DNA from 3 places in the Flexivirga lutea genome. Region 3 is predicted to be linked to each of the others. Evidence: predicted binding sites of a transcription regulator. Region 3 holds the regulator's gene; each other region holds the start of a gene.
What was found. The regulator LexA, encoded in region 3, represses DNA repair genes until DNA is damaged. The targets are predictions, from matches to a motif close to TCGAACANNTGTTCGA.
Positions count from the first base shown of each region.

Region 1: ACYVBN_RS05550 (HNH endonuclease signature motif containing protein) is a predicted target of LexA. The motif match lies at 4,240-4,255, and genes of this name have one in related genera.
Region 2: ruvC (crossover junction endodeoxyribonuclease RuvC) is a predicted target of LexA. The motif match lies at 7,241-7,256, and genes of this name have one in related genera.

Region 1 covers NZ_BAAGZB010000001.1:1,181,546-1,191,976, reverse strand. Annotated here, with positions in the region: gene ACYVBN_RS05575 (APC family permease) at 1-376, opposite strand, end outside; gene ACYVBN_RS05570 (potassium channel family protein) at 439-1,101, shown strand; gene ACYVBN_RS05565 (potassium channel family protein) at 1,118-1,837, shown strand; gene ACYVBN_RS05560 (VOC family protein) at 1,848-2,198, shown strand; gene ACYVBN_RS05555 (DUF6281 family protein) at 2,412-2,762, shown strand; gene ACYVBN_RS05550 (HNH endonuclease signature motif containing protein) at 3,027-4,145, opposite strand; gene ACYVBN_RS05545 (OB-fold nucleic acid binding domain-containing protein) at 4,515-4,892, opposite strand; gene ACYVBN_RS05540 (DUF3710 domain-containing protein) at 4,894-5,802, opposite strand; gene ACYVBN_RS05535 (DUF4193 domain-containing protein) at 6,019-6,318, opposite strand; gene ACYVBN_RS05530 (inositol monophosphatase family protein) at 6,491-7,327, opposite strand; gene ACYVBN_RS05525 (ferrochelatase) at 7,334-8,575, opposite strand; gene sepH (septation protein SepH) at 8,822-10,288, shown strand; gene ACYVBN_RS05515 (MFS transporter) at 10,310-10,431, opposite strand, start outside.
Region 2 covers NZ_BAAGZB010000004.1:197,377-207,807, forward strand. Annotated here, with positions in the region: gene ACYVBN_RS15720 (RelA/SpoT family protein) at 1-707, opposite strand, end outside; gene ACYVBN_RS15725 (purine phosphoribosyltransferase family protein) at 727-1,254, opposite strand; gene secF (protein translocase subunit SecF) at 1,247-2,404, opposite strand; gene secD (preprotein translocase subunit SecD) at 2,404-4,422, opposite strand; gene yajC (preprotein translocase subunit YajC) at 4,423-4,845, opposite strand; gene ruvB (Holliday junction branch migration DNA helicase RuvB) at 4,975-6,087, opposite strand; gene ruvA (Holliday junction branch migration protein RuvA) at 6,084-6,680, opposite strand; gene ruvC (crossover junction endodeoxyribonuclease RuvC) at 6,677-7,210, opposite strand; gene ACYVBN_RS15760 (YebC/PmpR family DNA-binding transcriptional regulator) at 7,329-8,099, opposite strand; gene pdxT (pyridoxal 5'-phosphate synthase glutaminase subunit PdxT) at 8,115-8,762, opposite strand; gene ACYVBN_RS15770 (MMPL family transporter) at 8,890-10,431, shown strand, end outside.
Region 3 covers NZ_BAAGZB010000001.1:766,147-776,577, forward strand. Annotated here, with positions in the region: gene ACYVBN_RS03680 (DegV family protein) at 1-250, shown strand, start outside; gene ACYVBN_RS03685 (helix-hairpin-helix domain-containing protein) at 360-1,367, shown strand; gene ACYVBN_RS03690 (ComEC/Rec2 family competence protein) at 1,372-3,858, shown strand; gene ACYVBN_RS03695 (LysR family transcriptional regulator) at 3,874-4,794, opposite strand; gene ACYVBN_RS03700 (GOLPH3/VPS74 family protein) at 4,918-5,583, shown strand; gene ACYVBN_RS03705 (SIR2 family protein) at 5,607-6,452, shown strand; gene lexA (transcriptional repressor LexA) at 6,542-7,258, opposite strand; gene ACYVBN_RS03715 (hypothetical protein) at 7,579-8,037, shown strand; gene nrdR (transcriptional regulator NrdR) at 8,325-8,825, shown strand; gene ACYVBN_RS03725 (vitamin B12-dependent ribonucleotide reductase) at 8,934-10,431, shown strand, end outside.

The sequences.
Region 1 (10,431 bases), 420 kb from region 3:
CCGTGAGCGTGTAGTCGACCAGCAGCGCGGACGCGACGGTCAGTCCCGCCTTCGGGCCCAGGTTGGTGGTGGCCACCTCGTAGTCGCCGCCGCCCGAGGGGTAGGCGTGCACGTTCTGTCGGTATGACGCCACGACCACGGCCATCACGAAGACGACACCGAGGGTGATCTGCCACGAGTGGGTGAAGGCGAACGATCCGCCCGCCAGGCCGAGGGTCAGCAGGATCTCGTCTGGCGCGTAGGCGACCGACGAAAGCGCGTCGCTGGCGAAGATCGGCAGCGCGAGCTTCTTGGGCAACAGGGTTTCACCCAGTTTGTCGCTGCGCATGGCGCGACCCACCACGATGCGCTTCAGCGCGCGACCGGTCCCAGACACAACGCGTGAGTCTAGGGCCCGTGCCGACGTCGTCGCACCACCGCTCCGGTAGCGTTCAGTGCGTGTACTTCGTGATCATGGGCTGCGGCCGGGTGGGAGCCACATTGGCGCTGAGCCTGGAGAAACACGGGCACGAGGTCGCGGTCATCGACCGCGACGAGGCAGCCTTCCGCCGGCTCGGCCCGAGTTTCGAGGGCCGCCGGGTGTCGGGCATCGGCTTCGACCGGGAGACGTTGTTGCGTTCCGGCATCAAGGGTGCCGACGCGTTCGCCGCCGTGAGCAGCGGCGACAACTCCAACATTCTCGCTGCCCGCGTCGCCCGTGAGACCTTCGGCGTGCAGCACGTCGTGGCCCGCATCTACGACCCGGGTCGCGCCGAGGTCTACGAGCGGCTCGGCATACCGACAGTTGCGACCGTGCGGTGGACCAGTGACCAGATCGTGCGCAAGATCCTGCCGATGGGTGCACTGCCGGTGCACACCGACGCCAGCGGCAAGGTGATGATCGCCGAGGTGCCGCCGGACTCGTCCTGGGTCGGCACGCCGCTGCGACACATCGAGGAGGCGACCGGCGCGCGCGTCGCCTACCTGACCCGGCTCGGCGACGGGATGGTGCCCGACAACGACTCGGTCTTCCAGGAGGGCGATCTGCTGCACCTGTGCCTGCCCAGCGCACGTGTGCACGAGGTCGAAAACGTGCTCAAATCCGCCAAGCCGGTCGACTGACCCGCGAGACAGCTGCATTTTCAAGGAGATTCGTCAGATGCGCGTTGTTGTCGTCGGAGCCGGGAGCGTGGGGCGCTCGATCGCCCGCGAGTTGATCCTGCGCCATCATCAGGTGCTGATCATCGACAAGTATGCCGACGAGGACCGCTCGAGCTCGGTCCCCGAGGCGTCCTGGCTGCTCGCCGACGCCTGCGAGATCTCGACGTTGCGCGAGGCCAACGTGGAGACCTGCGAGGTCGTCGTCTGCGCGACCGGTGACGACAAGGTCAATCTCGTCGTGTCGCTGCTGTCCAAGACGGAGTTCGGTATCGGCCGCACGGTGGCTCGGGTGAACAATCCGAAGAACGAGTGGATGTTCGACGAGGCGTGGGGTGTGGACGTCGCGGTGTCGACACCGCGGTTGATGACGGCGTTGGTCGAGGAGGCCGTCAGTGTCGGCGACCTGGTCCGGCTGTTCCAGTTCCAGCAGGGCAAGGCCACCATGGTGGAGATTACGGTCCCCTCGGACAGCCCGAACGTCGGACGCGCGGTCGGTCAGTTGGAGCTGCCGCCGGACTGCGTGCTGGTCGGCATCATCCGCGATGAGATGCCGATGGCGCCGGATCAGTACGACACGATCGAGGCACTGGACGAGCTGCTGCTGCTGGCGACCCCGGAGGCCGAGCAGTCACTGGGCGCCGTACTCACCGGTCGCCCGGCGGACCAGATCCGCACGCACTCCCCCGCGGGTGAATGACCTTCTGCTGATGAAAGCGACCGAAGCGATCACCAACCTGCACACCGGCGATGTTGAGCGGGCGAGAGAGTTCTTCCGTTTCCTCGGCCTGGAAGAGGAGACCATGAACCAGGGCTGGGTGGCCCGATTCAGCTCTCCGGACTCGGGCGCATGCGTCCAGGTCGTGACCCACGACGCAACTGCGCCGGAGGACTCCGTCATGACCATCAAGGTCGACGACGTCGATGCGGCGTACCACGCGGCACAGCGACGCGGCTACGAGATCGTGCACCCGCTGACCGATGAACCGTGGGGCATTCGCCGGTTCTTCGTCCGAAGCCCTGATGGGCACGTGATCAACGTCGCTGCGCACCGCGCCTGAGGGCGGGCGCACCGCGTCACCACCCGGGCGTGCGGGAAATCGATCGGCTCATCGAGAACGACGATGCTGGGGCGCGCGAGCTGATGTGGACCGTCGACCGCTGCGAACTGCTCCCCATCCGCTGATTTCGATTCGGTGACGTTCAACCGCGCGAATGCTCCCACAGCGATACTGAAACGCATGAGGGCGATGCCTGGTGTCGGAAGGGGTCTAGTGCTCGCCTTGCTGTCGATCGCGGCTGTCTCCAGTTGCGGCGCGCAGCCGCAGAGCTCCGCCGATGGCGATTGCGGTACCCGGATCACGTTCAACGGCAACACTTTCCGGTCACACAACCTGGTGAACCCCGAAGCACCGACTGATTTTGACGTGCTGGGGACCGGCAACACCGTCGGCTGCGACGAGAAGCCGATTCATCGAGTCGCCATACACAGAGTTCGCGGAGTCGATCCCACGGTCGCCATTGCGGTCATCGACCCCAACGCACATGGCGTGTACATCCGGGAAGGCACCACTCCGAAAGACTGGCCGGCATTGGTCAAAACACCCACCGTCACCTCCCGCTGACGCGGACAGAACTGCTCGGAGCCGCTGGAACGTAACAGTCCGCGGTCAAAGGACAACGGAGGTCGCGAAAGGCCAGGCGACCGCCTCAGATGCTCAATTGACCCTGCGAGATGGCCCCTTTCGAGCTTCAGCCGTGTCTCGATAGCCGACGCCGCACGACGCTGGCCCCGTCCGCCAAAGCCCCCGAAGGTGAACCGCCTGATGTACGACTGTCCTCCTATGACGTGGCCATCCGGCACCCGTTCAAGACGCGCCTGGCACCGCTCATGCGGCAGGGCGGTCCGCCGGTGCCAGATTGCTCATCCGGCCGGGGGTCAGGTCCCAGGCCACGCCGTCGGCGGTGACGACCGCGAGGTATCCCTTGGCGTGGACCACGCCGTGATGCCGCGTGCACAACAGGGTCCCGTTACCGACGGCGGTGGGGCCGCCGGCCCACCAGGGAATGATGTGGTGTGCCTCACACCACCCCGGCGGCCGGTCGCAGCCAGGGAACGTGCAGTGCTTGTCCCGCACAATGATCGCCGTGCGCACCGCTCCGGTGAACAGCCGCACTTCCCGACCGACATCCAGTGGCTGACCATTGCCACCGAGAACCACCGGGATGATGTCTGCGGCACAGGCCAGCTGCCGCGCGGTGGCGGCGTCGAGCACCTGTCCGGTCGCGGTCACACCGAAGCCCTGTCTGCCGAGTCGACGCAGCAGGTTGTCCAGACCCATCGTCACGATCACCTTCGCGGTGGACCGCATCGCTTCCGGGTCGGCGCACCGTGCGGCCGCCCCGAGCAACTCCATCAGCGCATCGGCTCGGCGTTTGCCCGGGGTGCGCTCATCGCGGAGGGCGGCACCGGTCCGCGGGTCCTTGCCCGGCCGGGGAGCGGACAACGCGGTGATCGCCTCAAACATCTGCGCGGCGTGCGCGGGTGACAGGACTGCGATCATCTCCCTCAACCCGCTGGGCAGCTCACGCCAGGACAGTGACTCCGCGCGTTGCGCCCTCTCCTCCGCGTCCGGCAGCTGCTCGTCCCCGAACTCGGCGATGATCCGCTTGGTCAAGCCACGCAGATCGGCCCGGGTGCTGCCCGCCCGGGTCAGCTGCAGGTAGTAACCGAGCACCTGCTCCCGCCGGGCGTCCGGCAGGGCGACCATCGCCTTGGGCACCTCGGCCAGCACCGTCACCAGCATCGAGACGCTCAACTGGCCGGCCACGAACACTGCCCGCAAGGTCGCATTCTCCGGCCGGTTGATGGACTCCGCGGCCACCGTCAACCGGCTCGCCTCGGCCGGCTCCAAGAACGCTGCCCGATCGGTTAACCACTGCCGTGCCCCGCCGCTGCTCCCACGCCCGGACCCACGGCGGCACTCCTGCCAAGACCCCACCGGCATCCGGCACGGCATACGCCGACAGATCCACCGGGTCCGGAAACCCGCCGAACCGGGGACCATCCGACGCGGCCTCCCGATTTGCTCCCATGCTTTATCATACGTTTGTTCGATGTCTTGCGCAAGGGTCAGGCAGCGCAAAAGTCCCCAATATTCCAGTCCTGCAGCGGCTTTCGGTGAGTATGGCGAGACCTTGCCATGGGCTGAATGTCAGCGCGTTGCCGATTGGTGTGGACACGTTTCGGTGGACTGTCTTCGCCCCGCGCTCAGCATGGATCGCCGGGGCGGATCGTGCCGGCCCGCTGCAGGGTGACCGTGGTGAGACGCCGCACGAGCGTCGCAACCGACGAGCTGACCTCACCCCGCCGGTGATCAGTTCGCGCCGGGCTTGATCTCGTAGGAGGGGTTGAAGATCGTGGGGGTGCCCTTGAGGTAGGTCACCCGGCCGGTGACCTTCAGGTAGGTGCCCGGCTCGATGCCGGCGATCCTGCGCCGGCCGAGCCAGACCAGGTTCATGGTGCGGCTGCCGTCGTCCAGGTCGACGACCATGGCAGGCACCGAGTCAGCACGCGGGCGGAGGCTGACGCTGCGGACGGTGCCGCAACAACATGCGATGGACCGGTCGGCGGCGTCACAGATCGGGGTGGCGCCCAGCCTGCGGGTGCTCTCCTGCAGGTCGTCGTTCTCCAGCGAGTCGTCCGACTTGGTCAGCCGATCCGCGACCTTGCCCCACGAGGTCTTCCAGCTCATCTCAACGGACCTCGGTGATCTCCGGGCCGCGTTCGAACGGCTTGAAGTCGTCGGCGGTGTCGGACCGGTCACCGGTCTGATCCGGCGTGGCGTCGGGGTCCTGTGCTGCCGCGGCCTCGGCCTGCTCCTGCACGTCCTGCGGGATCTGCAGCGGCAGCATCTCGCGCGGCGCACGCGGCTCGCTGCCGCGCGTCACCACGGTCCGGCGCAGGAACTCGACCAGCTGGTCACCGGCGGCCTCGTCGATCGCGGCGTTGCCGGACAGCACGGCCCGCAGGAACCAGCGGGGGCCGTCCACGCCCACGAAACGGGCGGGCGCGTAGGTGGTGCGGCCGTCCGGCCCCTGCGTGGGCATCCGGGTGTGCAGCTCGATCCCGAGCGGGCCGAGCTTCTCCTCGGCCGTGCCACCACCGGCGAGCAGATTGTCGGCGATCTCGTCGCGAATGTCGTCCCACACGCCGCGGCTCTTGGGAGCGGCGAACGCCTGCAACTGGCACGCCGCGCCGTCGACCACAGCGGTGATGCCGGTGATCTCCTGCCCGGCGTCGTCGACGTCCAGCCGCAGCTCCATGCCGGCCACCGGGACGATCGCAACGGCACCGAAGTCGAGGTGTCCGTCGAGCTCCTTGATTTCGGAACGGTCGAACGGACCGTGGGACCGGTCGAGGTCGTGCGGACGAGGCAGTCGGGTGCGCGTGTCCTCGTGATCGCCGGCCGCGTCGGGGTCGGCCGCGTCGGCCGCATCGGCCTCGGCGTCAGCGGGGACGGTCGCCTCCTCGACGTCCGCATCGACACCGTGCTCGGCGTCCTGCTCGGCGTCCTGCTCGGCGTCGATGTCCTGCTCGGCGTCGGTCGCGACGTCGGCCGGGTCGGCCTGCGTGTCCTTGGCCTTGCGCCGGAAGAGTGCCACTGCGCTCGCGCCCCTTTGTGGTGGTTGCTGTCGGATGAATGAGGTCGGTGGTGAAGAGATCGTGCTGGGAAGACGTCAGCGGTCGCCGGAGCGACCGTGGTCATCTTTCCCAGTGTCGCCCCAGACGGACCGCCGACGCGAATCGACGGTCCGGAGCGTATGGCGGCAGGGCCGACTCGTGGCTCGAGTCGTCCCTGCCGTCGACTGCCGCATGTGTCAGGCCGCGCACTCCGTGCAGACCGGCAGTCCGCCGACCTCCTTGGCCAACTGACTGCGGTGATGCACCAGGAAGCACTTGGAGCAGGTGAACTCGTCGTTCTGTCGTGGGATGACCTGGACCGAGAGCTCTTCGCCCGACAGATCCGCCCCGGGAAGTTCGAAGCCTTCGGCCTGCTCCGTCTCGTCGACGTCGACATTCGCGGTGCTCTTGTCGTTGCGACGTGCCTTCAACTCCTCGATCGAGTCGTTGTCGATGTCGTCGTCGGTCTTGCGTGGAGCGTCGTAATCTGTTGCCATTGCGTGTTTTTCCCGTCTCCTCGTCGCCCAGCCCGCACGCGTGGGCGGAAATTTCGGTGTCCTTGCGCGCAATAACGCTGAACAGCCGCGTTTTGTGCCCGGACCGCCGGGGATTTTGCCTCATCCGACCAGCCGCCCAACAGGCGGGGTCCGATGTTTGTTCCGCAGCCGCTCAGCGGTCGACCATCGGAGACAGCTGTGTGACGAAGTCAGCGCCTCCCGCGACCACCAGCTCGTGGGTCGGAGCACGACCCGCCGGACCCTGCACGAGGCCTCCGGCCTCGGTCACGATCAACCACCCGGCCGCCAGGTCCCAGGGGTGCAGACCGGCTTCGTAATAGCCGTCCAGCCGCCCCGCGGCGACCGAGCAGAGGTCGAGCGCCGCGCTGCCGGCTCGCCGGATGTCGCGGACCTGCGGCACGAGTTCGGCCACCAGAGCTGCCTGCCGCGTGCGCTTGTCGACGTCGTAGCCGAAGCCTGTCGCCAGCAGGCTGAGCGCCAGGTCGGCCTGGGCGCTCACCTGCAGGGGGGTCGACCTGCCGCGGTGGTCCAGGAACGAACCGGCGCCGAGGGCCGCGTGGAAGAGCTCGTCCGTCACGGGATTGAGGACGGCACCGGCCACCGGCCGCCACGCACCGGGGGTGTGCACGTCGCCGACGCAGGCGGCGACGGAGACGGCATACGCCGGCAGCTGGTAGAGGTAGTTGACGGTGCCGTCGATGGGGTCGACGACCCAGCTGATGCCGGTCCGCGACGGCTGTGCGGCGCCCTCCTCGCCCAGCAGCCCGTCGCCGGGGCGGGCCGTCGCAAGCCGGGTGCGCAGCAGTTCCTCGCTGCGCTTGTCCATGACGGTCACGACGTCGGTCTGGGTGCTCTTGGTCGCCGCCACGCCGAGATCGTCCGGTCGCTCCTCGACGATGAGGTCGCCGGCTTCCCGGGCGAGGGTGCACGCGATGGTCTCCAGGTCGGCGATCTCGTCGGCCGACAGCTCCGGTGTCGTTGCGGTCATCGCGGATCAGTCCCTCCCGCAGGCGGCCGGTTTGGCCACGCGCAGGTTGGGGCAGCAACCGGGTGCGCAGATCGACGGCATCGCCTCGCCGGGCCAGGCGATCGCTTCCACCCGCTCCCCTCGCGCCTCGGCCGCGCGCTCCTCGACCAGGTCCACCAGGCCCATGACGAACTCGGCATCGGTGCCGACCGTCGGCACCCGTGTCATCCGCAGCCCGACCTCGTCGGCCGTCTCGGCGGCTTCGGTGTCCAGGTCGTGCACGACCTCCATGTGGTCGGAGACGAAGCCGATCGGGGCGACCACCACGTCGGTGATGCCGCTGCCGGCCAGTTGCCGCAGGTGGTCGTTGACGTCAGGCTCCAGCCACGGTTGCTCCGGGCGGCCCGAGCGTGAGCAATAGACCAGCGCGCCACTGAGGTTGCGATCGAGGGTGATGCCGGCCTCATCGAGGATGACGTGGGCGATCTCGTCGTGTTGGTGCTCGTAGAGGTTGCCCTCGCCGTCGCCGGGGCCGGAGGTGTCGTCCATGGCCGTCGGGATCGAATGGGTGACGAACACGACCCGCAGCTTGTCGTCGTCCGGCTGGCCGCTGGCGCGGACGGCGTCGGTCACGAGCCGCGCGTTGACCCTGGCGAAGCTGGGATGCGTGGCGTACTGCCGGATCTTGTCGACCTGCAAAGTGCGGCCCTCATTCGCCAGTTGCTCGAGCGCCCCGGCGATGTCCTCGCGGTACTGCCGGCACGAGCTGTATGACGAATAGGCGCTGGTCGTGACCACCAGCACCCGCTCTGCTCCGGAGTCCTGCGCCCCACGCAGCACGTCGACCAGGAACGGCTCGCTGTTGCGGTTGCCGACCAGCACGGGCGTCGAGTAGCCGCGCCGACGCAGCTCGGCCCGGATCGCCTGCTGCAGGGCACGCGTCTGGTCGTTGATCGGGCTGCGCCCGCCGCGGGCGTAGTAGTGCTCGGCGACCTCGGCGAGCCGCTCGTCCGGGATGCCGCGGCCGCCGGTGACCCGGCGCAGGAACGGCATCACCTCCTCCTCACCCTCGGGACCGCCGAAGGAGAGCACCAGCACGGCGTCATACGGCTCGAGGGCCAGGGACTCGCCCTCGGGCGAAGCCACGGGGTCGAAGGCCCGCTCGGTGGTCGGCTCGGTGGTCGGCTGACTGGCTGGTTCGGTGGCGGGCGCCTCCGGACGGTCGGGTCGCGCGGACGGCTCGGGGGGCTCCGCGATCGGCGAGGACATCTTGTGGCTCCTGCGAGGTGCGAATGGGGCCGGCGCGGGACGGCCGACAAACGCCAGCCTACGACGCCCGCCGGACGCTCGGCATGAGCCCGTCACGAGGTGGCCACTGGCCGTCGTCCGGCGCGCCCTGCCGGGTCCACACCGCGCGTCGTGGCATGGTTGGCTGCGGCTGATTGCAGCGAGACTGCAGCGGCGGACGGATCCGAGCTGGACTCGGCGCACCACGGGTACCTGGGAGATACGCACATGCGGGAGCTGCGACTGATCGGCGTCCATGACGACGGCGAACACCTGCTTCTCACCGAGGACGGTGACGACCGCTTCACGGTGCCGATCGACGACGCCCTGCGTGCGTCCTTGCGTCGTGCGGCGCCGGCGCCCTCGGCGGACGTCGACGTGGTGCCGGTGCCTGAAGAGCTGCGCCCGCGCGACGTGCAGGCCTTGCTGCGCGCCGGCGTCTCGGTGACCGACGTCGCCGAACGCGCGGCATGGACGGTGGACAAGGTCCGCCGCTACGAGGGCCCGATCCGCGCCGAGCGCGACCACGTGGCCGGCCTGGCCCGACAGCTCGCGGTGAGCGGCGGATCCGCTGGCCGCGCCGACACCACCTTCGGCGACCGCGTCGAACACCGACTGGACGGCCGCGGTGTCGAGGCGGACGACGTCGTCTGGGACTCCTGGCGCGGACGTGACGGCGACTGGACCGTGTTGGTCAGCTTCCCCGCCGGAGGCCGGCAGCGCCGCGCCACCTGGCACTTCGACGTGCGCAGCCGCACCCTGGAGCCCACCGACGACGAGGCACGCTGGCTCGGCGAGGACGAGGGCTCACCCGGTCCGTTGTCCGTCGGCGTCGGCCGCGAGTCATCGGTCTACGACGTGGAGGCCGAAGGCGGTCTCAACGCCGGCACGAAGACGTCGGTCCGCCGGGTGCGCGGCGGCCGGACCTCCGCCACCGCGGTGCCGCAGCAGTCGGCGGGTGGAACTGCTGCCACGACGGGCGCCACGGCCGGCTCCGCGCCGGCCGGCCAGCCGAAGGGTGGCGGGTCAAATGGTGGCTCGACGGGGGGCGCCCAGCAGGCCGAGCCCGGCGACGGCCCCGTCGACCTGGTGGCCGCCATGCGCGAGCGGTCCAAGAACCGGCGCCGCAAGGGCCGGTCGGCCGCACCGCACGACTTCCCCGAGGACGCGGCGCCGCGCGAGCACCTGGACACCTCCGGCGAGGCACCGCCGGTCGGCTCACACCCGCGCCCGGAGGACCTCGCCGCCGCGGAAGGCGCCGCCGGAACCCAGGACACCAGCGCACCGGCCGCGGCCAAGCCCTCGGTGGAGCGGCTGGGGCACGACCCGGTCACCGGCACCGCCGATCTCTTCGCCGATCTGGACGAGCCTGCCGAGTCGCAGCAGCAGGCGACGGATGTGGCGGCCGAGGACGAACACGCCGCCGACGAACACGCCGCCGACGAACACGCCGCCGACGAACACGCCGCGGACGACGGCAGCGAACCGGCCGAGACAGCACCGGGCACCGACACCGGCGACGCGGAGAGCCGGCCGGTCGAGACCGACCCGGTGGACACCGCACCCGTGGACGAACCGCAGGACGCCGAGCCGGACTCCGTCATACCGGACCGGCCGACCACGGCGCGCAAGGGCCGGCCGAGCGTGCCCAGCTGGGACGACATCATGTTCGGGCGTCGTCCCGGGCGCGACTGAGCGCGCACCGGGTCCGGCCGGCTAGCGCCAGCCGCCGGGTCGATCCCGCGGTGTCGGCTTCCGGCCCGCTTCGGGTGGCCGGTGCCGCGCCACGTCGCTGCGTCGCACGCTGATCGTCTCGGCCTCGTCGCGGGGCGTCTCGG
Region 2 (10,431 bases), on a different contig from region 3:
GCCGGCGCGCGGTCGGCGACCAGGCGGGCGATCTCGTCGTACACCTTGGGGTAGAGCGTCGCGAAGGACAGGTCCTCCAGCTCCCACTTGATGGTGTTCATGCCCAGCCGGTGCGCCAGCGGGGCGTAGATCTCCAGCGTCTCGGTGGCCTTGCGCTGGGCGGACTCGGCCGACACGTAGCGCCAGGTCCGCGCGTTGTGCAGCCGGTCGGCCAGCTTGATGACCAGCACCCGGATGTCCTTGGCCATCGCGATGACCATCTTGCGGACCGTCTCGGCCTGCGCGGCGTCGCCGTAGGTCACCTTGTCGAGCTTGGTGACACCGTCCACCAGCATGGCGATCTCGGGACCGAACTCGTCGGTCAGCTGCGTCAGGCTGTATGCCGTGTCCTCCACGGTGTCGTGCAGCAGCGCCGCGGCGAGGGTCGGTGGCGTCATACCAAGCTCGGCCAGGATGGTGGCGACGGCCAGCGGATGGGTGATGTAGGGGTCGCCCGACTTGCGCAGCTGACCACGGTGGGCGCGCTCGGCGACACCGTAGGCGCGGTCGATGACGGCCAGGTCTGCCTTCGGGTGGGTCGCCCGGACGATGGCGAGCAACGGCTCGATCTCCCGGTTGCTGCTGGGCCGGGGAGCCCCGAACCGCACGAGCCTGGCTCGGACCCGCGAGGCACCCGACGGATTGCTGGTGCGCTCGTCCTGACTCATAAACCGAGTGTAGTGGGGGTCAATCGACCAGAATCGCGCGGACGTCCCGGCCCGGCAGCTTGTCCCGGCCGTGCAGGAAGCTCAGCTCCAGCAGCATCTCCAGGGCCACGACCTCGGCGCCGGCGCTCTCGACGAGCGCGCACGCCGCGGCCGCCGTGCCGCCGGTCGCCAGCACGTCATCGACCAGCAGCACGCGATGGCCGGCAGCGAATGCGTCCGTGGTGACCTCGATCGTGGCGGTGCCGTATTCGAGGTCGTAGGAGCGGGTGTGGGTGTCGCCGGGCAACTTGCCCGCCTTGCGGATCGGCACGAAACCCAGCCCCATCCGCATGGCCAGCGGCGCGCCCAGGATGAAGCCGCGCGCCTCGACGCCGGCGACCACGTCGACCTGGCCGGTCCAGCGGCCCGCGATGTCGTCCAGCACGACACTGAACGCCCCCGGCTCGCGGAACAGCGGTGTCAGGTCCTTGAACTTCACTCCCGGCTTGGGGAAGTCCGCGACCTCGCGGGTGTGTGTGGCCAGCACCTGCGCGGCGGTGTCAGTCATCCGCGTTCCGCTTGGCGAGCGGGTGGATCTCCCGCTTGCGCACCTTCGTCGCAGCGGCCGCGCGCGCGGCCTTCGCGCGCTCGGGCTCGATCACACCGGACACCGATTCGCCGGGCGTGTGCTCCTCGCGGGTGCCGGTCCGTGCCAGCACGCTGGCCTGGCTGGCCTGGTAGGCCTTCGCGCGGCGGTCCAGCTCCTTGATCGAGGCCTCGCGGTGCCGCAGCGATGTCAGCAGCGGGGTCGCGATGAAGATGGAGGAGTAGGTGCCCACGGCGATACCGAAGAAGAGCGCGACCGCCAGGTCGAGCAGGGTGCCGGGTCCGAGCAGGAAGATGCCGACGACCATGATCGCGGTGATCGGCAGCAACGCCACGACGGAGGTGTTGATCGAGCGCACCAGCGTCTGGTTGACCGCGTAGTTGGCCGCCTGGGCGTAGGTGCGGTTGCCGTCGCGGATGGCTTCGTCGGTGTTTTCCCGGACCTTGTCGAAGACGACGACGGTGTCGTAGATCGAGTAGCCGAGGATGGTCAGGAAGCCGATCATCGTCGCCGGCGAGATCTCGATGCCGGTCAACGCGTAGATGCCGACGGTGAAGAACAGGTCGTGCACCAGCGCGACCAGCGCGGCTGCCGCCATCGTCCAGGTACGGAAGTAGACCGACAGCAGGATCGCCAGCAGCAGCAGGAAGACGATCAGTGCCTGGATCGCCTTGTGCGTGACCGAACTGCCCCACGACGGTCCGATGAACTGCGTGGTGACGGCGCTGTCCTTGACGCCGAACTCCTTGGCCAGCGCGGCCGCGACCTTGTCGGTGTCGGCGGAGGTGCCCTTGCCCAGCTTCTTGGACTCGACGTTGACGGTGCTCGCGCCGGCCTTGGTGACCTGCAGGTTGTCGGCGGAACCGACTGCGGACTTGACGGCGTCGTGGGCCCGCTGGTCGAAGTTGCTGGTGTTCTGGATGTTGGTCACCGACAGGTGGGAACCGCCTTCGAACTCCAGGCTGAAATTCAGCCCGCGCCCGAACAGCCCCACTGCCGCGATGACCAGCAGCACACCGGTCAGCAGGTACCAGGTGCGGCGGCGGCCGATGAAGTTGATCTGCCGCCGACCGGTGAACAGGTCGTTGCCGAACTGCGCGAAGCTGCCCATCAGGCCTGTCCTCCTTCGACCGTGGCCGAGCCGGCGGCCGCCTTGCGGTCGGCGATCGTCACCCGACCGCGACCGGCATACGTGACTCCCGCGGCGCCCAGCCGGTCGGGGTCGAACCCGGACCACTTGTGGCCGCTGCCGAAGAACTTGGTGCGGGCCAGCTGGGTGAGCACCGGGTGGGTGAACATCATGACGACGACCAGGTCGACGACGGTCGACAGGCCGAGCGTGAACGCGAAGGCCTTGACGTTGTCCTCGCTGAGCACGTAGAGCACCGCGGAGGCCAGGAAGTTGACCATGTCGGAGATGATGATGGTCCGGCGGGCCCGGGCCCATCCGGTCTCGACGGCGGCCCGCAGGGGCCTGCCGGATCTGACTTCGTCTCTCACCCGCTCGAAGTAGACGATGAAGCTGTCCGCGGTGATGCCGATGGAGACGATCAGACCAGTGACCCCGGCCATGGTGAGGCGGAAGCCGCTGGTGGTGCCGAGCAGCGTCACCAGGCCGTAGCTGAGCACGCCCGCCACGATCAGCGACGCGACGGTCACGAAACCGAGCGCGCGGTATTGCAGCAGCGAGTAGAGGACGACCAGCAGCAGGCCGATCAGGCCGGCGATGATGCCCTTCTGCAACTGGTCGGTGCCGACCTCGGGGCTGACCTGGTTGGAGGTCAGTTCCTTGAAGGAGAACGGCAGCGCACCGAACTTCAACTGGTTGGCCAAGGTCTTGGCCTCGGACTCGGTGAAGTTGCCGGTGATCTGGGCGTGCCCGTCGGTGATCACCGAGTTGGTCTGCGGCGCCGAGATGACCCGACCGTCCATGGTGATCGCGAAGCGGTTCTGGTCGGTGCCCTGGTGCTGCATCAGCCGCTCGGTCACCTTCGCGAAGGCGTCCTTGCCCTTGCTGTTGAACGTCAGGTTGACGCCGATGGTGCTGGTGGCGACGCCTTGCTGGTTGGTCTCGTTGCCCCAGGAGGCATCGGTGACCTCGGAGCCGGTGACCTCGGCCGGGCCCATCAGGAACTTCTCGGTGTCGGAGCAGGCGACGCTCGGCTGGTCCTGCGGAGCCTGGGCACCGACCTCGCGCCACTTCTCCACGGAGGCACCGCCCTTGGTGACCTGGGCCGGGGTGCACGGGTATGCCGCGAAGAGCTCGGAGTAGGTCTCTCCCGCCGTCGCGAGGTTGTTCTCGACCCAGATGTTGTCCACCGGCATGGTGCCCCAGGCGGTGTCACTGGGCGAGGTCGGCTCCGGGCGCGCGCCCGGGAGCTGCCGGGACGGCTGCGTGGGCGTCGGGGTGGGCGTCGCCGTGGGGGTCGACGCCGGGCTCGAGGAAGGCGACGCCTTGGACGAGGCCTTGGACGAGGCCTTGGACGAGGCCTTGGACGAGGGCGTCGAGGACGGCGACTTCGTGTCGCGCAGGAACGCCTGGGGCAGCAGGTCGTTGGCACCCTTGCTCGACGCGGACGTGCTCGGCGTGGACGTGCTCGGCGTCGACGTGCTCGGAGTCGCCGTGCCGGAGCTGGACGGGCTCGACGTCGGGCTCGACTTCGGGCTCGACTTCGGGCTCGACTTCGGGCTCGACTTCGCGCTCGGTGCGGGGGCCGGGATCGGTTGCGCCTGGATGACGGCCCGGAAGGCCAGCTGCGAGGACTGCGCGAGCGACTTGAGGGTCTGTTCGCTCGGGTTGCCTGGCAGCGACACGACGATCAGCGAGTTGTTGAGGGTGGAGACCTCGGCCTCCGACACCCCGTTGCCGTTGACGCGGTTGCGGATGATGTCGACGGCCTGCTGGACCTGCCCGGCGTTGACCTGCTGGCCCTTGCCGACCAGCGGTTGCAGGGTGATCTGCCGGCCGCCCTCGAGGTCGAGGCCGAGCAGCGGCACCCATTTGCCCTTGGGCGACGCCCAGGCTGCGGTGCCGGCGATGCCGGCGTACAGCGCGACGATCAGCAGCAACAGGATCGTCAGGATCTGCCGCGGTTTGCCGGTGGTGGATCGACGGGCTCGGCTGGCCACCTATTCGGCCTTCGTCTCGGGGGTGTGGTCGTCCTGCCGGACGCCCTCACGCTTGCCCAGGTCGACATGGCCCGGCTCCGCGACGTCGGCCGGCGTGGACTCGGCCGGCGTGGACTCGGCCGGCGTCGGCTCGATCTGTGTCGACTCGGCGTCCGCGGTCTCCGCCGGCGCGGGCGCGCCGACCTGGCTGCGCGGGACGATCGCCCGGCGCACGAACCGCAGCTGCACGCCGGGTGACACCTCGATGGTGCCCTCCTCGTCGTCGAGCGCGACCAGCGTGCCGAGCAGCCCGGACGTGGTGCTGATCTCCTGCCCCACCTGGATCGAGTCCTGGGCCGAACGCATCTGCTGCTGGCGCTTGCGCTGCGTCCAGAACAGATAGGCCAGCAACAGCAAGGGCAGCAGAATGATCAGAGAGCCCATGTCTGCTCCAGTGCATACATCGAAAAGTCAGTCCTTGGATTGGTGGGTGTCGGGCAGCATCAGCGGCCGACGGGTGAGTCTAAGTGAGCAACGTCATCGACGGGCGTCCGGGTTCCGAGCGTGTCGGGCTCAGTCGCTGAATCGACCGCCGCCGTCCTCGTCCAGTGGCAAGGGTATGGCGCCTGCGATCGCCGTGGGTGGCGCGGTGAGACCGAGATGGTCCCAGGCGAGCTGGGCGGCCGCCCGGCCGCGCGGTGTGCGCACCAGGTAGCCCTCCCGGACGAGGTAGGGCTCGGCGACGGTCTCGACCGTGTCCGGCTCCTCCCCGACGGCGACCGCGAGGGTCGACAGGCCGACCGGACCGCCGCCGAACCGGCGGCACAGTGCCTCCAGGACGGCACGGTCCAGCCGGTCCAGACCGCTCTGGTCGACGTCGAAGAGGGACAGGGCCGCCCGCGCCGCCGTGAGGTCGACGACGTCCTTGCCGTGCACCTGCGCGTAGTCGCGGACCCGGCGCAGCAGCCGGTTGGCGATGCGTGGTGTGCCGCGCGACCGTCCGGCGATCTCGTCGATGCCCTGGGCGGTGGAGTCGATGCCCAGGAGGCGGGCGTTGCGCGTCAGGATCGCGGCCAGGTCCTCGGTCGCGTAGAAGTCCAGGTGCCCGGTGAAACCGAACCGGTCGCGCAGTGGCGCCGGCAGCAGGCCGGCTCGCGTGGTGGCCCCGACGACGGTGAACGGCGGCAGCTCCAGGGGTATGGCGGTGGCGCCCGGTCCCTTGCCGACGACCACGTCGACGCGGAAGTCCTCCATCGCCAGATAGAGCATCTCCTCGGCCGGCCGGGCCATCCGGTGGATCTCGTCGAGGAAGAGGACTTCGCCCTCGGCGAGCGAGGACAGGATCGCGGCCAGATCGCCCGCGTGCTGGATGGCGGGCCCGCTGGTGATCCGGATCGGTTGCTCCAGCTCGGCGGCGATGATCATCGCCAGCGACGTCTTGCCGAGGCCGGGCGGTCCGGACAGCAGCACATGGTCCGGTGGCCGTTGGCGGCGGCGCGCGGCCTCGAGCACGAGGCCGAGCTGGTCGCGCACCCGCGGCTGACCGGGGAAGTCGGCCAGCCGTTTGGGGCGTAGCGCGACCTCGAGCCGGCGCTCCTCCTCGTCCCCGCCCGGGTCGACGATGCGGGACGTCGCATCGTAGGAGCCGTCGGGGTTCGGCTCTGTCTCGTCCTCCACGCCCGTCATCGTCCCAGCTCGCGCAGCGCCGCCCGCAGCAGCGCGGACACCTCGGTGAGTGCCGGGTCGGCCGCGGTGGCCTTCGCGACGGCGTCATCGGCCTGTTTGGCGGACCAGCCGAGCCCGATGAGCGCCTCGCTGACCTGGTCGTGCCCGCCACCGACCGGTGCGGGGCGCGTGTCGGTCGTGTCGCCGGCGAGCAGCGGGCCGACCTTGTCCTTGAGCTCCAGGACGATGCGTTCGGCCCCCTTCTTGCCGATGCCGGGCGTCTTCACCAGCGCGGCGACGTCACCGCCGGCGATGGCCGCCCGGATCTGGTCCGGGCTGGCGACGGCCAGCATCGCCAGCGCGATCCGCGGACCGACGCCGCTGACCGTCTGCACCAGCTCGAAGAGATCCCGCTCATCCGCGGTGCCGAACCCGTAGAGCGTCAGTGCATCCTCCCGGACCACCAGCGTCGTGGACAGCGTCGCCTCTCCCCCGGTCCGCAGCGCGGCAGCGGTGCCGGGCGTGGTGTGGGTCAACAGTCCGACGCCGCCGACCTCGACGACGACCTGGTCGAGCCCGACCTGCAGGACGGTCCCGCGCAGTGTGGCGATCATCGACGTACACCTGCGACGGCGCGTTGCTGGGCGACGGCCGCCGCGATGCGGTCCTGGGCGCCGCCGCGCCATACATGACAGATGGCGATGGCCAGGGCGTCCGCCGCGTCGGCCGGCTTCGGCGCGACCTCGAGCCGCAGGATGCGGGTGACCATCGAGGTGACCTGTGCCTTGTCGGCACGGCCGTTGCCGGTGACGGCCGCCTTGACCTCACTGGGGGTGTGCAGCGCCAGCGGCAGGCCACGCCGCGCGGCGGCCAGCATCGGTATGGCGGACGCCTGCGCGGTGCCCATGATGCCCTTGATGTTGGCCTTGGCGAAGACCCGCTCGACCGCGACCGAGTCGGGTGTGTGGCGTTCCATCCACTCGTCGATCTCGGTCTGCAGGCTCAGCAGGCGTTCGGCCGGGTCGTCGGTGACCGGCGTGCGCACGACACCGACGGCGACCATCCGCACCGGCTGCCCGATGCCTCCTTCGACCACGCCGAGACCGCACCGGGTCAGGCCGGGGTCGACTCCGAGCACTCGCACAGCAGGGCAGCTCCTTCACGACATACGGGGTCCGACATATGTTCGGTCCGTGTCAGCTTAGGCGGCGGCAGCGGCATACCGGCGAAGGCTGCGGCGGCGCGTCGGCGAACCGACGGGATCAGTCCTCGGCCTCGAGCTCCGCGAGCACCTCGTCCGAGACGTCGCCGTTGGCGTAGACGTTCTGCACATCGTCGCTGTCCTCCAGCGCCTCGATGATGCGGAACATCTTCTTGGCGCCGTCCTTGTCCAGCGGCACCTCGGTGGTCGGCAGGAAGGAGGAGTCGGCCGAGTCGTAGTCGATGCCGGCGCCCTGCAGCGACTCGCGGACGGCGACCAGATCGGTGGCCTCCGAGACGATCTCGAAGGACTCGCCCAGGTCGTTGACCTCTTCGGCACCCGAGTCGAGCACCACCTCGAGCAGCCCGTCCTCGGTGGCCTCGCCCTCCGGCTGCTTCTTGGGGACGATCACGACGCCCTTGCGGTTGAAGAGGAACGCGACCGAGCCGGACTCGCCCATCGAGCCGCCGTTCTTCGACAGCGCGGTGCGCACCTCGGCCACGGCGCGGTTCTTGTTGTCGGTCAGGCACTCGATGAGCAGGGCGACACCACCGGGCGCGTAGCCCTCGTAGGTCAGCGCCAGGTAGTCGGCGCCACCGGCCTCGGCGCCGGAGCCGCGCTTGACCGCGCGATCGATGTTGTCGTTGGGGACGCTGGACTTCTTGGCCTTCTGGATGGCGTCGAAGAGCGTCGGATTGCCTGCCGGGTCACCGCCACCGGAGCGCGCCGCAACCTCGATGTTCTTGATCAGCTTGGCGAACAGTTTGCCGCGCTTGGCATCGATCGCAGCCTTTTTGTGCTTGGTTGTCGCCCACTTGGAGTGACCTGACATACATCCCTCTTCTGGCTAGAACGTGCTGGTGTCTCGACCGGCAATGTTATCGCCGCGCCGCTGGTGCGCCATACGCAGGAAGTATTCGTGGATCCGGTGGTCGCCGGTGACCTCCGGGTGGAACGACGTCGCGAGCACATTGCCCTGGCGCACGGCGACGATCCGCCCGGCCGCCGGGCCGGTCGTCACGGTGCCGAGCACCTGCACCTGGGGGCCGACCGCCTCCACCCAGGGAGCCCGGATGAACACCGCCCGCACCGGCGGCGCCGACTCCCCCACGATCTGCGGCATCTCGAGGTCCTCCTCGAACGAGTCGACCTGCCGCCCGAAGGCGTTGCGCCGCACCGTGACATCCAGGCCGCCGAGCGTCTGCTGGCCGGCCGTCGCGTCCAGCACGCGGTCGGCCAGCAGGATCATCCCGGCGCACGAGCCGTATGCCGGCAGGCCCGCCGTCAACCGCTCCCGCAGCGGGTCCCGCAGCTCGAAGGCGCGCAGCAGTTTGTCCATCGTGGTCGACTCCCCGCCGGGGAGCACGATCCCGTCGAGGCCCTCCAGCTCCTCCGGCCGGCGAACCAATCGCGTTGCGGCTCCGACGGATTCGAGAGAACGAGCATGCTCGCGGACATCGCCTTGCACGGCGAGCACGCCGATGAGTGACTTCACGCCGCAAGCGTCCCACAAAGAAATGCCTGCACGTCATGGGCGTCATCGCGTAAAATCACGATATATCGCGACAGTGAGGAAAGCTAAGCATCTGCCGCGCATCCACATCTGACGGAGGGGTCATCGGATGGATCGTCGATTCGCGGCACTGGTGTGCGGCCGCCGCAGCAAATACGCAGTCCTCGTCATCTGGGTCGTTGCGCTCGTCGCGCTCGGCCCGCTGGCCGGCAAACTGTCCGGCGCGCAGGACAACCAGACCTCGTCATGGCTACCGGCCAGTGCCGAGTCCACCAAGGCCTACGACCAGTTGGGCGCCTTCGTGGACCGCAACAGCATCCCGGCCATCGTCGTCTATCACCGGGACGGTGGACTGACCGCGGCCGACCGCGCGAAGGCGGCCGCCGACGCCGCGGCATACAAGAACACACCGCACGTGGCCGGCCCGGTCGTCGGTCCGATCCCGTCCGAGGACGGGACGACGCTGCAAACGCTGATCCCGTTGCACATCGACCCGAAGTCCGGCTGGAACGACCTGCCCAAGACGGCCGACCAGATCCGTGCCACCGCAACTGAGGGGGCACACGGCATGGGCGTGCATCTCGGCGGACCGGTCGGTTTCGGCGCCGACCAGGCCGACGCCTTCTCGGGCATCGACGGCACGCTGCTGTTCGGCACGCTCGGCGTCGTCATCCTGATCCTGCTGCTGACCTACCGGAGCCCGGTGCTGTGGGTGCTGCCGATCCTCAGCGCCGGCGTGCCGCTCACGGCCGCACAGGCGTTCATCTACCTGCTGGTCGACCACACCGGGCTGACCGTCAACGGCCAGAGCTACGGGATCCTCACCGTGCTGGTCATCGGGGCCGGCACCGACTACGCCCTGTTGCTCGTGGCGCGCTATCGCGAGGAGCTGCGCCGACACGAGGACCGGCATGAGGCAATGGCATTCGCGCTCCATCGGTCGGGGCCGGCCATCTTGGCCAGTGGCAGCACCGTCATCCTCGGCATGCTGTGCCTGCTCGCCGCGCAGATGAACTCGACGAAGGGTCTCGGACCGGTCGCGGCGCTCGGCATCGTCTTCGCGCTGCTCGCGATGCTGACGCTCCTGCCGGCGCTGCTGGTGACCGTCGGCCGATGGGTGTTCTGGCCACGACGTCCCACCTACGGGAGCGCGGAGCCGACGCAGAGCGGTCTGTGGTCCAAGGTCGGCGGGTTCATCCGTCCGCGACCGCGCACCGTGTGGCTGGTGACCGTCGGCGTCCTGCTGCTGTGCACCGCCGGACTGACCCAGCTCCACTCGCACAGCCTGTCGACGACCCAGAGCTTCACCGGCAACCCGGACTCGGTGACCGCCAGCAAGATCCTGCAGAGTCACTACCGGTCCAACGCGTCCGACCCGGCCTATGTGCTGGTCGACTCTGCCCGATCGGACGTGGTGACGCAGCGATTGTCGGCCGCGGGCTTCGCACCGGCGGCGAAGCCGATCGTCCGGGGCGACCGCACCCTGCTGCAGACCTCCATCTCCGGCGATCCGTACAGCGCCGAGGCGTTCGATCAGATCGCGCGGGTCAGGGGCATCGTGCACGGCATACCCGGCGCGGACCCGCTCGTCGGCGGCAACACCGCCACGACGTATGACGTGCAGCACGCCACCGATCACGACAGCAGGGTG
Region 3 (10,431 bases):
CGAAGCGGTCGAGGTGCTGCACGAGCACGACGATCTCGACGGGGTCGACGTCGCGGTGCACCATCTGGATTCCCGGGCACGCGCCGAGACCCTGATCGAACAGCTGGCCGAGCGGTTGCCGCAGGCGCGCCGGATGCTGCTCGTCGAGCTGGGTGCGGCGGTGGGCGCACACGTCGGGCCGGGCACCCTGGCGGTCGCGGTGACTCCGCGGTTCACCGGACGGACCCGGATCGTCGGATCGTCCGACTGACCGCGTCGGACCACCCATCATCCACAACCCGGCTCGGCAGGTGGGGTTGTCCACAGGCCGTCACCTCGCCGTCGGCGCGAACCCGCTTGTCGAGCCTACTGTTCCGCACATGGCACGCTCACGTGGGGAGGAAGGCACGCCCGACCGGTTGGCGGCGGTGCTCGAGGAGCTGGAGGCGGTACGCCGCGCACCCGGGTGGGTGCCGACCGAGGACTCGGTCGTCGACGAGCCGCGCTCCCGCGTGGCCGAACTTCCTCGTCGCGTCGCTGCCACGCGTCGGGCCGAGCGCGGTGAGCACGCCCGGCGCGGCCGGCATGCCGCCGGTGCGAGTGGTGCGGAGGAGTTGCGGCCACGGGAGCCGTTGCTGCGTCCGCCGGAGCCGCTCATCGGTGCGCAGGTGGCACCGAGCCGGCTGGCGGTCATCGGTGCACTGATCCTGGTCGCGGTCGCGGCCCTGGTCTTCGGTGGGCGCGTGCTGTGGGCGCGAGCCGCCGCGCAACCCCACCCGGCCACCTCGGCACGCTCGGCCTCCTCGCCGGCCGGCACTGAGGTGTCCGGCACGGCGGCACCGGCCGCCCCCATCGGTCCCGCCGCCCGCAACGGATTCGGTGCCGTCGGGACGTCCGGCAGCGCCCCGCCGAGCACTCTGGTCGTGCAGGTCGTCGGTCAGGTCCGCACGCCGGGTGTGGTGCACATCAAAGCCGGGTCGCGGGTGCAGGATGCCGTGTCCGCAGCCGGCGGTGCGCTGCGGGGCGCCGACCTGTCGGCCATCAACCTGGCGCGGGTGGTTGCCGACGGCGAGCAGATCCAGGTCCCCAGGCCGGGGGAGCATCCGACCCCGCCGCCGGGGCCGCCGGCGGCTGCCGGTTCGGGCAGCGGCGCGGGTGCGGCCGGCACGGGCGGTTCGGCTGCCGGGCCAGGGGCACCGGTGGACCTCAACACCGCCGACGAGGCGGCGCTCGAGGACCTTCCCGGCGTGGGGCCGGTGACAGCGCAGCGCATCCTGCAGTGGCGCACCGAGAACGGCCGCTTCAGCACCGTCGACGAGCTCGGCGAGGTCAGCGGCATCGGCGACAAGACACTGGCCCAGCTGCGTCCCCTGGTCACCGTCGGCTGAGGCGGTGTTCGTGCTGACGGACCTGGTGGAGCGGTTGCGCCGCCCGCCGGAGCGCCCGGCCGGCGCCGGTCACGCACTCGACCTGCGATTGTTCACCGCTGCCGCCGTCGGCTGGCCGGTGACCCTCGTCGCGCTGCGGCTGCCTGCGCCCGCCTGCATCGGTCTCGCGCTCGCCGGTGCCCTACTGGCCGTGTCGCTGTTGGTCCGCAGTGGCCGGCGGGCCGCCGGCCGCACGACCGGCATCACGAGGATCGTCGCTGTTTCCACGCCCGGCGTGGAGCACATCGACCGGAGGGGCCGGGTGCTGGACACCGTGGCCCTCGCCGGTGTGGCGGTGGCCCTCGTCGGCGGGTCCACCGCCGGTCACCTGCTGACCCGGCAGGCCGGCACCGTCGATCAGCTCGCCGCACAGCGCGCCACCGTCCGCGTCGAGGCGGTCGTCACCTCCGATCCGCGTCCCGTCGGCGCCGGCCTGCGCGGTCACCAGAGCCTGGTGATCACCAAGCTCTCGGTCCGCCAGGTCATCGGCCGCGGGCTGCGCAGCACTCCGCACACACCGGTCCTGGTGCTCGGTGACGAACGCTGGCTAGGGGTGCATTGGCACGAGCGGGTCGCCGTCCGGGGACGTCTGGCACCGGCGGACCGCGGCGAGGACGTGGCGGCAGTGCTCGCCGCACGAGGACCGCCACAGGTGATCGGCGACGCCGGTCCGCTCTTCCGTGCCGTCGAAGCGCTGCGCGGTGACACCCGCGCCGCCACCGACGGGCTGCCCACCGACCCGCGCGGACTCGTGCCCGCGCTGGTGATGGGGGACACCTCCCGGCTGCCGGCCGAGCTGAACGACGACATGCGCGCCACCGGGATGACGCACCTCAATGCCGTGTCCGGGTCCAACGTGACCATGGTGTTGCTGGCGACCATGTGGGTCGCCGGGTGGCTGCGCATCCGCGGCCGATGGCGGTTGGTGGTGGCGGCGCTGGCATTGGGGATGTTCGTGCTGCTCTGCCGACCCGAGCCCTCGGTGATCCGGGCGGCTGTGATGGGCGTCGTCGGCCTGGTCGGTATGTCGCTGTCCCGCCGCGCGGCGGGTGCTCCGGTGCTCGCGGCCGCGGTGCTGCTGCTGTTGGTGATCGATCCATGGCTCGCCGCGTCCTACGGCTTCGCGCTGTCGACGCTGGCGACGGCCGGGCTGCTCTTCTTCGCTCGGCCGTGGGCGGACCGGATCGGGCGGTTCCTGCCGCGGCCGTTGTCGCCGTTGGCGGAGGCGATCGCCATACCGATGGCCGCCCAGGCGATGTGCGCACCGGTGATCGTGCTGCTGCAGGGGTCGGTGAGCTTGATCGGCATACCGGCCAATGTGTTGGCTGCACCGTTGGTGGCACCGGCGACGATGTGCGGCGTGCTCACCGTGCTGGTCGCACCGGTCAGCGTCGAGCTGGCCCGTCTTCCGGCCTGGCTGGCCGCTGCGCCGACGCAGGGCATCGCCTGGATCGCGCACAGCTGTGCCCGCGTGCCGCTCGGCACGGTGCCGTGGCTGGGCGGCGCCGGCGGTGCGGTGTTGCTGGCGGCGCTGACGCTCGTGGCGCTCTGCACCGGCACGTGGCTGTTGCGCACGCTGTGGGTGCGGCCCTATCTGGCCGGCGCCGGAGCCGTCCTGGCAGCAGCGGCGTGGGCGCCGACGCCGATCAACGGTTGGCCGCCCCCGGGCTGGGTCTACGTCGCGTGCGATGTCGGGCAGGGCGACGGCGGGGTGCTGGCCGCCGGCCCAGGGCATGCGGTGGTCGTGGACACCGGCCCCGAACCGGCCGCGATGGATCAGTGCCTGGACCGGCTGCAGGTCCGTGTCATCGACGCGGTCGTCCTCACCCACTTCCACGCCGACCATGTCGGCGGGCTGTCGGCCGTCTTCGACGGGCGTTCGGTGCACGCGCTCTACGCCACGCCGGTCTCCTCGTTGGCGCCCTCCGGCGGTGATGAGGAGGCGAGCGAGGAGCCACTGGTGCGTGCGGTGGCCGCGCAGCATCAGCTGGCGGTGCAGTCACTGGCCACCGGCGACGTGTTGGACATCGGCGCCGTCCACGCGCTCGTTCTCGGCCCGACCCGCGTGATCCGCGCTGGTTCGGTGCAGAACAACGCCAGCATCGTGCTCGACGTGCGCACGCGAGGTCTGCGCCTGCTGATGACCGGTGACATCGAGCGGGAGGCCGCCGCCCTCATCCTGGCGCAGTTGCGCCGGCTGCCGGCGGCGCCGCCGATCGACGTGTTCAAGGTCCCACACCATGGATCGGCCAACCAGGACGCCGACCTCGAGCGCGCGGTGCGCGCGCCCATCGCGGTGATCAGTGTGGGAGCACACAACGACTACGGCCATCCTGCGCCGCGCACGCTCGACCTGTTGCGCGACAGCGGCTCGACGGTCGAGCGCACGGACCGGGGCGGGGACGTGGCGATCGTCGCGCGCGACGGTGTGCCGCTGGTCGCCCGGCCCTGACGAGCCACCCGGTGCTCAGGAGCAGACGTTCTTGGACCGCGCTGCCTCGCACAGGGCGTCCAGGGTGGCCGACACCGCAGGCACGCGTTGCAGGTCCGGCGTGGTGACGGCATACACCGCCCGGCGTGACGCCGGATCCATCGGCACCGTGACGACACCCGGATTGCCGGCGGAGCGGCGGATCAGGTCCGGCACCAGCGCGACCCCGAGGCCCTCGGAGACCAGCCCGAGCACGGCGACGTAGTCCTCGGTCTCGAACGCGACGTCGGGATTGAATCCGGCCCGCTCGGCCAATGACAACAGGTGGCCACGACAGCGCGGGCAGCCGGCGATCCAGGGCTCACTCGCCAGGTCGGCGAGCTTGACCTTCCGGGACTTCGCCTTCGGGTGGTCCAGCGGCAGCGCGAGCCGCACCTCGTCGTCGAGCAGTTTGCGGGTGACGAAGGAGTCGATGTCCTCCTCGCCGCGTGCCAGGTCGGTGCCCTCATAGGCGAACGCCACCGCCACGTCGCACTCCCCGGAGCGGAGCGCGGCCAGGGATTCGGGCGGCTCGGCCTCGGTGAAACTCACCTGCACGTCGGGGAACCGTTGCTTGACCAGCGCCAGCGCTCGCGGCACCAGCGTCGAGGAGGAGGAGGGAAAGGCCATCAACCGCACGCGGCCCGCCCGCAGGCCCGCGATCGCCGCCACCTCCGACTCGGCAGCATCCAGTGCTGCCAGCACCGGGCTGGCGTGCCGCGCCAGCACCTGGCCCGCCTCGGTGAGCCGCACACTGCGACCCAGCCGCTCGACCAGGACGGTGCCGGTGCGGTCCTCGAGGCGACGGACCATCTGCGAGATGGCCGGCTGTGAATAGCCCAGCGAGGCGGCCGCGGCGGTGAAGCTGCCGTGGTCGCTGATGGCCTTGATGACCCTGAGTCCCGCCGCATCGATCATGATCACGAGGATAACAGCGGGTTATCCACAGGGACGAATTTTCCGTGATTGCTAATCCTTGCGACGGAGTTTGTCCGTCCGCGGATGGATCTGTGGCGAGCGTGTGCGACGTACTGTCGGTGAATGCTGATCTGTGCGGAACTTCTGCTCATGGCGACCAGCCCCGAGGGTGGCCGGCTGACCGGACACGCTCCACTCGATCTGGCACTCTCCGGGGCGGTGCTGTGCGAGCTGGCGGCATACGAGCGGGTTGCGGTGCAGGGCGGCCGGCTCGTGGTCATCGATGGCCGGCCCGGGGGCGACCCCCTGCTCGATCACGCGCTGGCCGTGTTCGTGCAGAAGGCGGGCAAGAAACCGGAACGCGCACTGCCCGCGCTGGCCAAGGGGATGGCCGACCGCGTCTACCACCGGCTGGTCGCCGACGGCGCGGTCCGGCACCAGCCGGGAGGGTTCCTGCGCCCCGAGAAGCATCCGGTCGTCGACCTGGCTGCTCGCGCGACCCTGCTGGACGCCGCCGGACGCGTCCTCGCCGGCACCGCCCGGCCGGATCTGCACACCGGGTCCACGGTCGCACTCCTCGGCGCCGCCGACGCGGTGACCAAGGTGTATGACGCCCGGCAGTTCGGCGTCTCAGGGCGGGAGCTGACCAGACGTGCCAAGGCGGTGGGCGAGCAGGACTGGACCGCGGGCGCGGCGGCGGCGGCGATCAAGAGTGCACAGGCGGCCACGAACGCTGCCCTGATCGCTGCCACCACCGCTGCCACGAGTGCCGCGATCGCGGGTAGTTGAACCGATGTGAGAGCTTTGCCGTTGTGGTGGCCCGCGATCTGACAACCGACCTGACAGCCCTGGCCGAGTTGGTCGCCGGCGGTGGGGTGCTGGCGCTGACCGGCGCGGGGCTGTCCACCGACTCGGGGATCCCCGATTACCGGGGCGCTGACGGCAAGCGCCGTTTCCAGCCGATGACGGCTCAGGAACTGCTCGCCAGCCCCGCCGCGCGGCGGCGTTACTGGGCCCGTTCGTATGTCGGCTGGCCGCGTTTCGCGGCGGCCGAGCCCAACGACGGCCATCGTGCCGTGGCCGCGCTGCAACACGCCGGATTGGTCGGTCCGGTGATCACCCAGAACGTGGACGGACTGCACCAGGCGGCCGGTGCCCGGAACGTGGTCGAGTTGCACGGCAGCCTGACGCACGTGGTCTGCGTGCACTGCGGCGAACGCTACGAACGCTCGACGGTCGACGCCTGGCTGCAGTTGGCCAACCCCGACTTCGACCGGTCGGCGGACGGTCCGTTGCGACCCGATGGGGACGTGGCGATCGCCGAGTCACTGATCGGCGGATTCCGACTGGTGCATTGCGTCGTCTGCGGTTCGGACCTGCTGAAACCCGACGTGGTGATGTTCGGCGAATCCGTGCCCAAGCCTCTGGTGGAGCGTTGCTTCGCGCAGGTCCACGCGGCACGTGCGGTCCTGGTGCTCGGCTCGTCCCTGGCCGTGATGTCGGGCTATCGATTCATCCGCCGCGCCGTCCGGGAGCGCATCCCGGTCGCCGTGGTCACCCATGGCTGGACGCGCGCGACCGACGAGGAGGTGTCGGTGCGCGTCGATGCACCGCTGGGTGAGACGTTGACGGCGCTCGCCGCCGCGCTGACCGGCTGAGCTGTTCCGATCCACGCCTCACACGAAGATCGGGGGCCGCCGCGACGTATGCGGAGGAACGCAGCGGGGGAGAAACGTGGTGGGGTGGTCTAGACCCGGCGCAGGACCGCGGTGACCTTGCCCAGGATCGTCGCATCGTCACCGTCGATCGGGTCGTAGGCGTCGTTGTGCGGCATCAGCCACACCTTGCCCCGGGTGCGCTTGAACGTCTTGACCGTCGCCTCGTTGTCGAGCATCGCCGCCACGATGTCGCCGTTGGTCGCCGTGGGCTGCTGGCGCACCACGACCCAGTCGCCGTCGCAGATCGCCGCATCGACCATCGAGTCGCCGACGACCTTCAACAGGAAGAGGTCACCTTCGCCCACGATCTGCTTGGGCAGCGGGAAGACGTCTTCCACGACCTCCTCGGCGAGGATCGGACCGCCCGCAGCGATCCGCCCCACGACGGGGATGTATGACGCCTCGGGTCGTGCGTCGCCCAGCCCGGTCTCGTCGACGCCCGACTCCTCGGCGCTGCGTACGCTCGAGCCGCCGCGGTAGCCGCGGGTGTCGGTGCCGTCCGGGTCGATGACCTCCATGGCTCGGGGGCGGTTGGGGTCGCGGCGCAGGTAACCCTTGCGCTCCAACATCGTCAATTGGTGCGCCACCGAGCTGGGACTGGTCAGGCCGACCGCGTCCCCGATCTCGCGCAGGCTCGGCGGGTAGCCGCGCCGGTCCACGGAATTGCGGATCACCTGCAGCACCTTGCGCTGCCTGGTGGTCAGGCTCTCTCCGGCGCGATCGGGAAGTTCGTGCACCTGTGCCATCGCTGTCATCTCCTCCTCGGCGAACAGTTCGCTCGAAGCGGCCGGCGAGCGTCCGTGCGGACCGTGGTCCGTGCGGTGAGTGGGTGCTGGATGTGGAGCTGGATCGGCGCCGGCTGTCGGTGCTCGGTGCTTGCCTTGGCTTCGTGAAAACAGCGTATGGGTTTCGGACACAGTTTCCAAACATCTGTACGACGCGTGTCTCGACGATGTCGAACGTCCGTGCTATACATCCGACAGGTGTCCGATCGCACGCTTGTTCGGGCCAGGTCCGTCGCAGGGACGGTGCGCATCCGGTCGCGCCGAGGTTTCAGGAGGAAGAGATGAGTGCAGTGGCACCGTGGGACGTCATGGTCGACCCGCCGGCCGATCGAGCCCCCGAGCCCCCCGAGGTCCCCGAGGGCCGTGGGCGTCGTCGGCACCTGCGGGTGGTTCCGACCGGCCAGGCGGCCAGCGGCGGTGGCGAGCGGGTCGGCGTCCGTGTCGACGCGGCGGATGGCGCAAGCGGGCTGCGGTTGACGGCCCGCGGTCGCCGGTTGCTGGTGGCGCTCGTCGCTGTGGTCATGCTGGTGGGCGGGGGAGCGGCGGCCCGCGCCTGGGCCACCACCTCCGCGCCGGTGACGCACACCGTCACCGTCCACGACGGCGAGACGCTGTCCGAGGTGGCGCACCGCGCCTACCCGTCGATGCCGGTCGCCGACGCGGTCACCAAGGTGGCCCTGGCCAACGACCTCAACGGCCTGCAGGTGGTGGCCGGACAGCAGCTGCGGTTGCCGCGCTGAGTGATTGCAGCGGTGTCCGTGCGCCGCCCCGGTGAGGGACGTGACGCGCGGGTTCCAGGCGCCTGACCAGGGCGTTTCGCGGCATGGCGGACGGCTCTTGCACTTGTGGTGGGACCGGCCTAAGATCCCTATATCTAGTAGTTACACCGATGGGATTCGTCCACATCTAGTCCACATGCCAGAGCGCGTTGTCCCCAGATCGTCCACCGTTCACCCACAGCTTCGTCCACAGGGTGCGGGTCCGTGGCGGCGCATCGTGGGCGGCGTTCCCGGGAGAGGAGTCGACCGTGCATTGTCCGTTCTGCCGTCATGACGACAGTCGCGTCGTCGACAGTCGCACGAGCGAGGACGGCACCTGCATCAAGCGTCGCCGGCAGTGTCCCGACTGCGGTAAGCGCTTCTCGACGACCGAGACTGCGAGCCTCACCGTCGTCAAGCGCTCGGGTGCCAGCGAGCCGTTCAGCCGCCAGAAGGTTTTGGTCGGTGTGCGCAAGGCATGCCAGGGCCGCCCGGTCAGCGAGGACCAACTCGCGCTGCTCGCGCAGGAGGTCGAGGAGTCGATCCGCGCCCAGGGGGCGGCCGAGATCGACGCGCACGACGTGGGTCTGGCGATCCTCGGCCCGCTGCGCAGCCTGGACGAGGTCGCCTATCTGCGTTTCGCCTCGGTCTACCAGGCCTTCGACGACCTCGAGGACTTCGAGGCCGCCATCGCGCTGCTGCGTGCCGAACGTCCGGCGACGGGCGTGGAGCCAGATCACGCCGCGGGCCGCGAACCCGCCGGCGACTGAGGCACGTTCCACGTCAGTCCGCAGCACCACGGCAACACCACTCACCACACAGCAACAACACATCCCGCAGCACAGTCGACCGCCTTCGGGCGGGAAAGGAAGTTGGACATGACCGACACGGCAGACGCGGGCTCGAAGGCGCGACGCGGCAGCGGCGCGCGCAAGGGCCTGACCGTCGAGCGCATCTTCACCACGCCCGGGGTGCACCCCTATGACGAGGTCACCTGGGAGCGGCGCGATGTCGTCCAGCAGAACTGGAAGACCGGCGAGACGATCTTCGAGCAGCGCGGTGTGGAGTTCCCCGACAGCTGGTCGCTCAATGCCTCCACCATCGTCACCACCAAATACTTCCGTGGCGCGGTCGGCACGCCACAGCGGGAGAGCAGCCTCAAGCAGCTCATCGACCGGGTCGTGCTCACCTATGTGCGCGCCGGCAAGGAACACGGCTACTTCGCGACCGACGACGACGCCGAGATCTTCGAGCACGAGCTGACCTGGTCCCTGCTGCACCAGGTGTTCAGCTTCAACTCCCCGGTCTGGTTCAACGTGGGCACCAAGTCGCCGCAACAGGTGTCAGCGTGCTTCATCCTCTCGGTCGACGACTCCATGGACTCGATCCTCAACTGGTACAAGGAAGAGGGCTTCATCTTCAAGGGCGGCTCCGGTGCCGGCCTCAACCTCTCCCGCATCCGCTCCTCCAAGGAGCTGCTGTCCTCCGGTGGCACCGCCTCCGGGCCGGTGTCGTTCATGCGCGGTGCGGACGCGTCCGCAGGCACCATCAAGTCCGGCGGCGCCACCCGTCGCGCGGCCAAGATGGTCGTGCTGGACGTCGACCACCCCGACATCGAGGAGTTCGTCGAGACCAAGGCGCGCGAGGAGGACAAGATCCGCGCGCTGCGTGACGCCGGCTTCGACATGGATCTCGGCGGCAAGGACATCACCTCGGTCCAATACCAGAACGCCAACAACTCGGTCCGGGTCACCGACGAGTTCATGCGCGCGGTCGAGGAGGGCACCTCGTTCGGGCTGCGCGCCCGCAATACGGGTGAGGTCATCGAGGAGATCGACGCCCGCAGCCTCTTCGACAAGATCAACAAGGCCGCCTGGGAGTGCGCCGACCCCGGCCTGCAGTACGACGACACCATCAACGCCTGGCACACCAACCCGGAGACCGGCCGCATCACGGCGTCCAACCCGTGCTCCGAATACATGTCGCTGGACAACAGCTCCTGCAACCTGGCGAGCCTCAACCTGCTGAAGTTCCTGCGTGAGGACGACACCTTCGACGCCGCCACCTTCCGATCAGTCGCCGAGTTGGTCATCACCGCGATGGACATCTCGATCTGCTTCGCCGACTTCCCGACCGAGTCGATCGGTCAGACGACGCGTGACTACCGCCAGCTGGGCATCGGCTACGCCAACCTCGGCGCGCTGCTGATGGCCACCGGCCACGGGTACGACTCCGAGGGCGGCCGGTCGCTCGCGGCAGCGATCACGTCGCTGCTCACCGGCGCGTCGTACAAGCGCTCCGCCGAGCTCGCTGCGATTGTCGGTCCCTACCACGGCTACGCGCGCAACGCCGAGGCGCACCAGCGGGTCATGCGCA